Regions from separate parts of the Streptomyces dryopteridis genome, predicted to be linked through region 2. Evidence: riboswitches for the same ligand, from Rfam matches in the RefSeq annotation. Region 2 holds a riboswitch; the other holds the start of a gene.
What was found. Region 2 has a riboswitch for cyclic di-AMP ahead of ACN20G_RS15750 (transglycosylase family protein). Riboswitches for the same ligand answer to the same signal wherever they lie in the genome.
Positions count from the first base shown of each region.

Region 1: another riboswitch for cyclic di-AMP. It lies ahead of ACN20G_RS00835 (transglycosylase SLT domain-containing protein); the one in region 2 lies ahead of ACN20G_RS15750 (transglycosylase family protein).

Region 1 is NZ_CP187113.1:188,608-193,282, forward strand. It holds gene ACN20G_RS00825 (NUDIX domain-containing protein) at 1-439, shown strand, start outside; gene ACN20G_RS00830 (trypsin-like peptidase domain-containing protein) at 605-1,693, shown strand; cyclic di-AMP (ydaO/yuaA leader) riboswitch at 1,899-2,101, shown strand; gene ACN20G_RS00835 (transglycosylase SLT domain-containing protein) at 2,106-2,804, shown strand; gene ACN20G_RS00840 (DMT family transporter) at 2,858-3,772, opposite strand; gene ACN20G_RS00845 (phosphatase PAP2 family protein) at 3,769-4,602, opposite strand.
Region 2 is NZ_CP187113.1:3,679,550-3,684,224, reverse strand. It holds gene ACN20G_RS15760 (FtsB family cell division protein) at 1-295, opposite strand, end outside; gene eno (phosphopyruvate hydratase) at 486-1,772, opposite strand; gene ACN20G_RS15750 (transglycosylase family protein) at 2,488-3,093, opposite strand; cyclic di-AMP (ydaO/yuaA leader) riboswitch at 3,097-3,279, opposite strand; gene ACN20G_RS15745 (LysM peptidoglycan-binding domain-containing protein) at 3,551-4,675, opposite strand, start outside.

The sequences.
Region 1 (4,675 bases), 3.5 Mb from region 2:
GGCGGGCCGGGTGCTGCTCGTGCGCACCGCGTACGGGCGGCGGCGCCGGCAACTGCCCGGCGGCGGCGTGGACAGAGACACCGGGGAGACCCCGCGCGAGGCGGCCCGCCGGGAGGCGTGGGAGGAACTCGGGCCGGACCTCGCGCCGGGACGGCTGCTCGCGGTGGACCGGATCCGCCGGGAGCCCCGTCCGACGCGGGTGGGGTGGGTGTACGAGGGCCCGTTCGTGGACGCCGAGCTGACGGCCCGGATCCGACTGGCCCCGGTGGAGCTCGCGGCGTGGCGGATGGCGGGGCCCGAGGAGTGGGAGGCCCTGGTGCCGGCGCGGACGGCGGCCCGACTGCGGGAGGTGACGCGCGTGCTGCGGGAGGGCGGCGGACCCGTCGAACTGTGCGAGGGGCGCCGGGTCGAGGAGGGCGGGGCGGGCGCGGACGGGTGAAGGGGGCGGGGCCGATCGGGGTCCGACGCGCGGGGTGGGCTCGCCCGCCCGGGTGATCGCGGGGCCGAACAGGGTGCCGGGAGCGGACATCCCGGGCGAACGGGCCATCATCGACAGGGCCCGGCCGCCCCGCCAGAGACCGGCCGACGTACCAGGGAGGTCCCCATGCGCAGGCTCACCACGGCGCTCACGGCCGTCGGCGGCGCCCTGTTGGCGCTCGGAGCGGGCGTCCCGGACGCGCCGGCCGCCCGGCCGGACCGGGGCACGCGCGAGGTGAGCTGGACGGCGGGGGACGCGGCCCGGTACTGGACCCCCGAACGCATGGCCTCGGCGCGGGCCTGGGAACCGCCCCCGACCGCGCCGAACCCCGCCCGCCCCGCGCCCGACGCGGGCACCCCGGCCCCCGTCCCGCAGCACGGCGGGGAGACGGACGCGGACGGGGCCGAGGCGCGCGGGCCGGACGAGGTCACCTCCGAGGGCGGGTGGACCGTGCCCGCCGGGGCCGTGCGGGGCGGCGCCGCCCCCGAGCACCGGCCGGGCACCGGCCGTGATTTCGACGGGACGCCGACGGTGGGCCGGATGTACCTGGCCCGCGGTGACGGCTCGTACTTCTGCACCGCGAGCGTCGTCGACTCCCCCGCCGGGGACCTCGTGCTGACGGCCGCCCACTGCCTGGTGGGCAACGAGGCGCGCCGGATGGCCTTCGTGCCGCGCTCGACGAAGGCGACGCCGCGCCCGTACGGCATGTTCCCGGTACGCGTGGACGGCGCGGGCCGCTCGGTGGTGTACGCCGACGACCGGTACCGGGCCCGGGGTCCGGAGCGGGGGGCGCTGTGGGACGTGGCCTTCGTCCGGGTCGGCGCGGGCGCGGACGGACGCACCGTGCGGGCCACGGTGGGCGCCAACCGGCTGGTGACGAGCGGGGCGTGGGAGTTTCCGAAGGTGCGGCTGATCGGGCATCCGGCGAGCACGGCGCGCCCCCGGGTCTGCGAGAACCGGACCACGAAGTTCACCAGTACCGATCCCGGCAGCCCGGGCTCGTTCCTGCGGATCGACTGCACGGGCTTTCCCGGCGGGACGAGCGGGGGCCCCTTCCTGGTGGATTGGGACGAGCGCCGGGGCAGCGGGGACGTGGTGGGGCTGATCGGCGGGTGGAAGACGGGTGGTCCGACGGCGGACACCTCCTACAGTCCGCCCTTCGGCGCGGACGTCCGGCGCCTGTACGAGCGGGCCGGCGGCACCCCGAAGGGGTGAATTGTCCGATTGGGGAACAACGCCCGGAGTTATTCGTGACATGGGTCACGGGGAATTCCCGCACCGTGAAGATCGATTTCCCGACACCGCCCCGCGGGCAAGGAAACTGACGGGCGATCGACACGATGCGCGATGATCGAATTCCCACCTCCCGGGGAATTCGGCACTTGTCCGGATCTTTTTCCGCGACATACGGTCACGGCAATCCGAGGGAACGCCGAATCCTGCCGCCCTCGGGGAACCCATTCCCGGCACCACCCACGGCAGGAAGCGGGGGACCCAGGTCAGTACGCCGTACGCGGGAGCACGCGCCGCCGACGGCTCGGGGTGAAGTCGCGCGACCGCGCGGCCGGACGGTCTCTGGTCCGAACCCGACAGCTCACCTCGCAGGCGACGGAGAGGAAGCACCCCCATGCCGCAGCGAGGCAAGCACCGCCGTCCCCGCGTTCTCCCCCGTCTCGGCCGACGGGCCGGCCTGACCACGGGCCTCACCCTGGCCCTGGCCCTCCCCCTGCTCGGCGCGGGTGCGGGCACGGCCGCCGCCGCCGGCTCGACGAGCACCTACCGGGTGGCCGCCGGCGACACCCTCGGCGCGATAGCCGCCGCCCACGGGATCGCCGGCGGCCGACAGGGCCTGTACGCGGCCAACCGGGCCGTGATCGGCTCGGACCCCGACCTGATCCGCCCGGGCCTCGTGCTGACCCTGCCGGCCGAGGCCGCGGCGACACCGGCCGCCACGACGGCGGCGGATTCGCGGGCGAGTCGCTCCGCGGCCCGCGCGACCCTGTACCCGAACACCCTCGACGGCTGGATCCGCGAATCCCTCGCGATCATGGCGCAGCACGGCATTCCGGGGAGCTACGAGGGAATTCACCGCAATGTGCTGCGGGAATCCTCCGGAAATCCGCTGGCGATCAACAACTGGGATTCGAACGCGGTCGCCGGCACCCCGTCGAAGGGTCTGCTCCAGGTCATCGACCCCACCTTCCGCGCCTATCGGGTACCGGGCACCGCCGCCGACCCCTACGACCCGGTGGCGAACATCACGGCGGCCTGCAATTACGCGGCGGCCCGCTACGGCTCGATCGACAACGTCTTCGGCGCCTACTGACCCGCCCGCGAGCCCCCCGACCCCGAACCCCGGGCCGCCGGGCCGCCGGGCACTCAGGCCGGCGCCGCCCGTTCTCGGGGGGCGCCGGTCAGGGGGGTCGGGCGGGAGGTGCGGTCGGGGGCCGGGGGTGCGGTGGGGGTGTGGGTGAGGAGGACCACCCCGCGGGTGGCCAGGGCCGCGCCGGCGAGGGCCAGGGCGATGCCCAGCGGGCCGCCGCCGAGCCGTTCGCCGAGCAGGATCATGCCGATGGCGGCCGCCGCGAGGGGGTTGGCGAGGTTGACCATGGCCAAGGGCGCGCCGAGGCCGCCCTGGTAGGCGCGCTGCGCCAGCAGCAGGCCGCCGATCGCGAAGAGCAGGATCAGCAGGACGAAGCCGGCCACCCGCCACGGATTCGCCGTCCACGTGCCCCGGCCGATCGCCACGGCGACGGTCTGGGTGAGGGCCGAGCCCACCGCCGAGGCGAGGCCGGAGGCGGTGGCGTGGCGCAGGCCCGTGCCGGGGTCCCGGCGGGCCGCGAGCAGGCCGATCAGGACCACCCCCGCGCCGCCGACGGCGAACGCCTCGGTCACCGAGAGGGTCTCCTCCGGGGCCGGGCCCGAACTGGGCAGCAGCAGGAGGGCGAGGCCGGCGAGGGTCAGCAGGGTGCCGCGCCACTCGGTGCGCCGGACCCGTCGGCCCGCGATGCGGGCACCCAGCGGGACGGCCGCCACGAGGGTCAGCGCCCCCAGGGGCTGGACCAGCGTGAGCGGCCCGTAGCGCAGGGCCGCCGCGTGCAGGAGGGCGGCCAGCGTGTTCAGGCCCGCCGACCACCACCAGGCGCCGCCCGAGAGCAGGACGCGCAAGCGGCCGCGGGTCGGGCCGCCGGGCGGGGTGCGGCGGGCGAGGCGTTCCTGCTGGACGGCGGCGGTCGCGTAGGCGAGCGCGGAGAGCAGGCACAGCAGGAGGGCGAAGGCGGTGGCCGCGTTCACGCCGCGCTCCGTCCGCCCGCGGGTGCCGGACGCCGGAAGGGCTCCGGAGCCGACGCGGGTGCCGACGCCGGTGCCGGCGGCAGGGGCGTCGCCCGGCGCGCAAGGGGTGCGGGGCGGCGGGCCGGGGCCCACAGGGGCAGGGTGACGGCGCCCACCAGGGCCGCCGCGACCAGGGAGTCGAGCCAGTAGTGGTTCGCCGTGCCGACGATCACCAACAGGGTGAGGGCCGGGTGCAGGAGCCACAGCCACCGGGCCCGGGTGCGGCCCGCCGCGATCAGGAGCACGGCGATCAGCAGGGCCCAGCCGAAGTGCAGGGAGGGCATGGCCGCGTACTGGTTGGCCAGGTGATCGCTGTCGGGCGCGGCCCCGTAGACGGTGGGTCCGTACACCCGCCCGGTGTCGATCATGCCGGTCGCGGCGAGCCGGGGCGGGGCCAGGGGGAAGAGGAGGTGGACGGCCAGGCCCGCGCCGGTGAGGAGCGCGAGCATGGTGCGCGCCCGCCGGTACTGTCCGGGTCGGCGCAGCCACAGCCAGCCCAGGAACAGGGCCGCGGCGGGGAAGTGAACGGCCGCGTAGTAGGTGTTCGCGGCCTTGATCACGGGTTCGACCTGGACGAGGAGGTGCTGGATCACGGCCTCGTCGGGCAGGTGCAGGGCCTGTTCGCCCCGGCGGACCAGGTCGGCGTTGCGGAAGGCGTCCTCGGTGCGGTCGGCGGTGAGCAGGCGGCCGGCCTTGTAGAGGGCGAACATCGCGGTGACCAGCGCGATCTCCCGGAGCAGGTGGGGGCGGTCTGTGGCCCGGGTGTCCCCCCGGGTCGGCCGGTGTCTCATCCCCGGTCTCTCTTCGTCTCGTCGGCGGCGGCCTCGGCGTCGCCGCCGGCGTCGTCGTGCTCGTCTCTCTGGG
Region 2 (4,675 bases):
CCTTCTCGTCGCGCAGGCGTTCGAGTTCGGTGCGGTCGCGGAGGGCCGCTTCCCGCAGTTCGCCGATCTCGGAGCGCTGTGCCACGTACTGCCGCATCGGGTACGCGAGGGCGACGACCAGGGTACAGAGGACGAGGATCAGCAGGGCCGCGCGGCCGGTGAGCCGGCTGCGGCGGACCTGGCGCCTGGTCTGGGAGCGGTACACGTGCGCGACGGTGCGCTCGCCGAGCTGTTTGAGCCTGGTCGTGGTGGAGGGTCCGGCGGACCGGTCCCGGGTTCCGGGCTTCCCTGCCATGTCCTCGCCTCCCCGAGAGCCGCCGCCGCGTGGTCCGCGCCGTCCGGCGCGCGCCGGGGTCCCGGACGCGCGACGTCCCCGCACACGGTACGGGACCGAGTGCGGGGACGTACGGAGGCTGTCACCGCGCGCGGGTGATCAGGTGATCACTCGGGGGGCGCGGGGAGCGGCCGGCGGGGTGACGGGGAGGTCAGCCCTTGAAGCGCGGGAACGCGCCGCGACCGGCGTAGACGGCGGCGTCGTCGAGGATCTCCTCGATGCGCAGCAGCTGGTTGTACTTGGCGACGCGCTCGGAGCGGGCCGGGGCGCCGGTCTTGATCTGGCCGCAGTTGGTGGCGACGGCGAGGTCGGCGATGGTGACGTCCTCGGTCTCGCCGGAGCGGTGCGACATCATGCACTTGAAGCCGTTGCGCTGGGCCATCTCGACGGCGTCCAGGGTCTCGGTCAGGGAACCGATCTGGTTGACCTTGACGAGCAGGGCGTTCGCGGAGCCCTCCTCGATGCCGCGGGCCAGGCGCTCCGGGTTGGTGACGAAGAGGTCGTCGCCGACGAGCTGCACCTTGGCGCCGAGCTTGTCGGTGATGACCTTCCAGCCGGCCCAGTCGTCCTCGAACAGCGGGTCCTCGATGGAGACCAGCGGGTAGGCGTCGACGAGCTCCGAGTAGTACTCGGTCATCTCGGCGGCCGAGCGGGACTGGCCCTCGAACTCGTACTTGCCGTCCTTGTAGAACTCGGAGGCGGCGACGTCGAGCGCGAGCGCGACCTGGGTGCCGGGGGTGTAGCCGGCCTCCTTGATCGCTTCGAGGATCAGGTCCAGGGCGGCGCGGTTGGAGTCGAGGTTCGGCGCGAAGCCGCCCTCGTCGCCGAGACCGGTGGACAGGCCCTTGCGCTTCAGGACGGCCTTGAGGGTGTGGTAGACCTCGGTGCCCCAGCGCAGCGCCTCGGAGAAGGACTCCGCGCCGATCGGGGCGATCATGAACTCCTGGATGTCGACGTTGGAGTCGGCGTGCGACCCACCGTTGAGGATGTTCATCATCGGAACGGGCAGCAGGTGCGCGTTCGGGCCGCCGAGGTAGCGGAACAGCGGGAGGTCGCTGGCCTCGGAGGCGGCGTGGGCGACGGCGAGGGACACGCCGAGGATGGCGTTGGCGCCGAGGGAGCCCTTGTTGTCCGTGGCGTCCAGGTCCAGCATGGCCTGGTCGATCAGGCGCTGCTCGGTGGCGTCGTAGCCGACGAGCTCCGGGCCGATCTGCTCGATGACGGCGAGGACGGCCTTCTCGACACCCTTGCCGAGGTAGCGGTTCTGGTCGCCGTCACGAAGCTCGATGGCCTCGAAGGCACCGGTGGAGGCGCCGGACGGGACGGCGGCACGGCCGGTGCTGCCATCGTCGAGGCCCACCTCGACCTCGACCGTGGGGTTGCCTCGGGAGTCCAGGATTTCCCGGGCTACGACGACGTCGATGGAGGGCACGAGCATCTCCTTCTGGGGATGTGACGCTGGTGGGGTGTGCGGTGGCGTTCCAGGCCGTGGGATGGCCTTGCCGCTCTAGAGCCTAACCGCCCTCCGGGGTTCCGCCGGCCGAGCGCCCGACCCCTGGGACGAAAAAGTGCCCGAATACCCCTCTTCCGTGACATAGGGCTCTTGATGCACAGGCATGCGGCCTGCGCGAACGTCAGGTCCGCGACGGGTGCGGGGCGGCCCCGGCGGTGGGGCGGAAGGGGCTTGTGGGGGTGCGGAGTTCAGGGGTGCGCGGGGGTGTCGCCCGTGGTCACGGGGGGTGCGCCGGGGGGTGCGGGAGCGGCGCGCGGCGGGTGGGCCGCGGGTTTTTCGGGGCGGGCCGGAAGTCCGGGCCCTCGGTCCCGGTCGGGGCGGCGGCGAACGGGCGAACGCGGGGCCGGCGCGGGACGGCGGCGGGCGGGGCACGGGGTGTCGCGGGGGTGTCGTCCGGGCGTGGCGGCGGGGTCGGGAAGAGTTCGCCGAGTGTTGGGACGGGGCCGGTCGGGACGGGCCCGGGCGGGGTACGCCGCGAGCCCGGTCGGCGGGGCCGGGCCGCGCGTCCTCGCCGGATGGGGCGGGATGCGGGGCCGGGGTCGCGGGACCGGGCTCGTGGGTGTGTGCGCGTGGGTGGCGGGGCGCCGGTGACGGGTCGACGGGGGCGGTCGACGGGTCGGGGCGCCCGTGCGCGTCGCCCTTAGGCGAGCTTGAGCACCTGGCCGACGTGGATCACGTTCGGGTTCTTCAGCACGTTCTTGTTGAGCTGGTACAGCTTCTGCCAGCCGCCGGCCACCTTGTTCGCCTTGGCGATGCTCGCCAGGGTGTCGCCGGACTTGACCTTGTAGGTCTTGCCGGTGGTGGGCGTGGTGGGCTTGCTCGGGTTGGGCTTGCTCGGCGTGGTGGTGCCGCCGCCGCTGCCGCCGTTGTAGGGGGTGTTGGACAGGCCCTTGCCGCAGTGCGGCCAGGCGCCCTTGCCCTGGCCCTTGAGGACCTTCTCGGCGATGGTTATCTGCTGGGCCTTGGTGGCCTTGTGGGCGTAGGACGCGTACGCGCCGCCGCCGTACGCCTTCCAGGTGGAGGCCGAGAACTGCAGGCCGCCGTAGTAGCCGTTGCCCGTGTTGATGGACCAGTTGCCACCGGACTCGCACTGGGCGACGCGGTCCCATTCGGCGCCGGTCGCGGCGTTCGCGGTACCGGCGGCCATGAGCGGCGCGGCGACGGCGACACCGGCGACACCGGCGAGGGTGACGACGCGGGTGGCCTTGGAGGCGCGGCGGTGCTTGCCCTTGCCCGTAAGCAGCATGGAGGTTCTCCTCACCGACGCCTGCGAGGTGAGCTGTCGGGTTCGGGCGGATGAGTTGCCCGGTCGCGTCGGCGTCTGACTTCCGACGCGGCTTCACCCCTAGCCGGCCGACGGCCCCCTGAGGGTGCGTGTCGGCACGGCGAAAACCTGTGGGTCCCCCGCTCCTGCCTTCGGCGCTTTCGCGACGATTCCCTCCGCCCGCCGGCAGGACTCGGCGATGCGGTCGAAGGGGCTCGCGGTGGCGAGCGAGTCAGAAGGTAGGCAGGTCCGGCCCGGATGTTCAACAGAGGAACGATCCGGGAATACCGGGGCACTCCACCCCACCCGCGCGGCGTTTGCGCAGGTGGGGCGGCACTTTCACACAGTCCACGGACAGGAAAGGTCAGTTGGCCGAAAGAGACGCAAGTCTCATTCGCGCAAGACCGGCATTACGGGACTTCCCGGGCCTGAACCCCCGTCAGCGAAGGCCGAGTTCCAGGTTCTGTCCCGGCTTGATGAGGTCCGCGTCCTCGCCGATGACCTGCTTGTTCTCCTCGTACAGCCCGTTCCAGCCGGCCTTGCCGCCCTGCGCGCGGGCGATCTCGGAGAGGGTGTCGCCCTCCTTGACCGTGTAGGTCTTCGCCGACGGGGCGTCAGTGCCGGTGGAGGCCGGGGTTCCGGACTCCACGGCGGCCGGGCCGCGGTGCTTGCCGCCGCCGGACGGGGTCTCGGCGACGGCGCCGGGGGTGCCCTGCGGGCTCGGGCTCCCGCTCGCGTCGGGCGAGGAGGTCCCGGGGGTGGTGGGCGCAACCGTGCCGGGGGTGCCCGGCGTGGTGGGGGTGGGGCTCACGGGAAGCGTGGGGTCGCCCGGGTTGGTGGGGTCGGTGGGCGCGACGGTGCCCGGGGTCCCCGGAGTGGTCGGGGTCGTGGGGGTGCCCGTGGTGGGGTCGGTGGGCGCGGTGGGGTCCGTGGTGCCGGGGGTTCCGGGGGTGCCCGGGGTGGTCGGCGTCGTCGGCGTCGTCGGCGTGACGGGCTTCACGGGCTCGGGCACGACCGGGACAGGCAGCGCGGGCACGGCCGGGTCCAGCGGGCTGAGCGGCACTCCCGGCAGGATCGCGCCGTCGCCGGAGTCGAAGGGGGCGGGGGTCTCGTCGAGCGGCGGGAGGTACGAGGAGCGCGAGTCGTGCGGCGCGACGCCCAGGGCCGGCACCGGGGCCTCGTGCTCCGCGCCGCCGCCCTGCGGGACGGAGGTCCCGGGCCCGTGACCGGAACCGGAACCCTGCCCGCCGGAGGACCCGGTCGTCAGGTCCACGCCCGCCGCGCAGGCGCCGAAGGAGTCCTGGCCGCGGGCCGCGAGGAGCTTCTCGGCGACGGCCTGCTGCTGCTGACGGCTGGCCAGGTCGGGGGTGGGCGCGTACTCCTGGCCGCCGCCCGCCTTCCACTCCTCCGCGGTCAGGCCGAGGCCGCCGCCCTGGGTCGCGCTCCACGTGCCGCCGCTCTCGCACTCGGCGACCTTGTCCCAGGCGGAGCCGGTCGCCGCGCCGGCGGAACCGGAGGCGAGCAGCGGCAGCGCGAGGGCCGAGCCGGCCACGCCGGCGGTGAC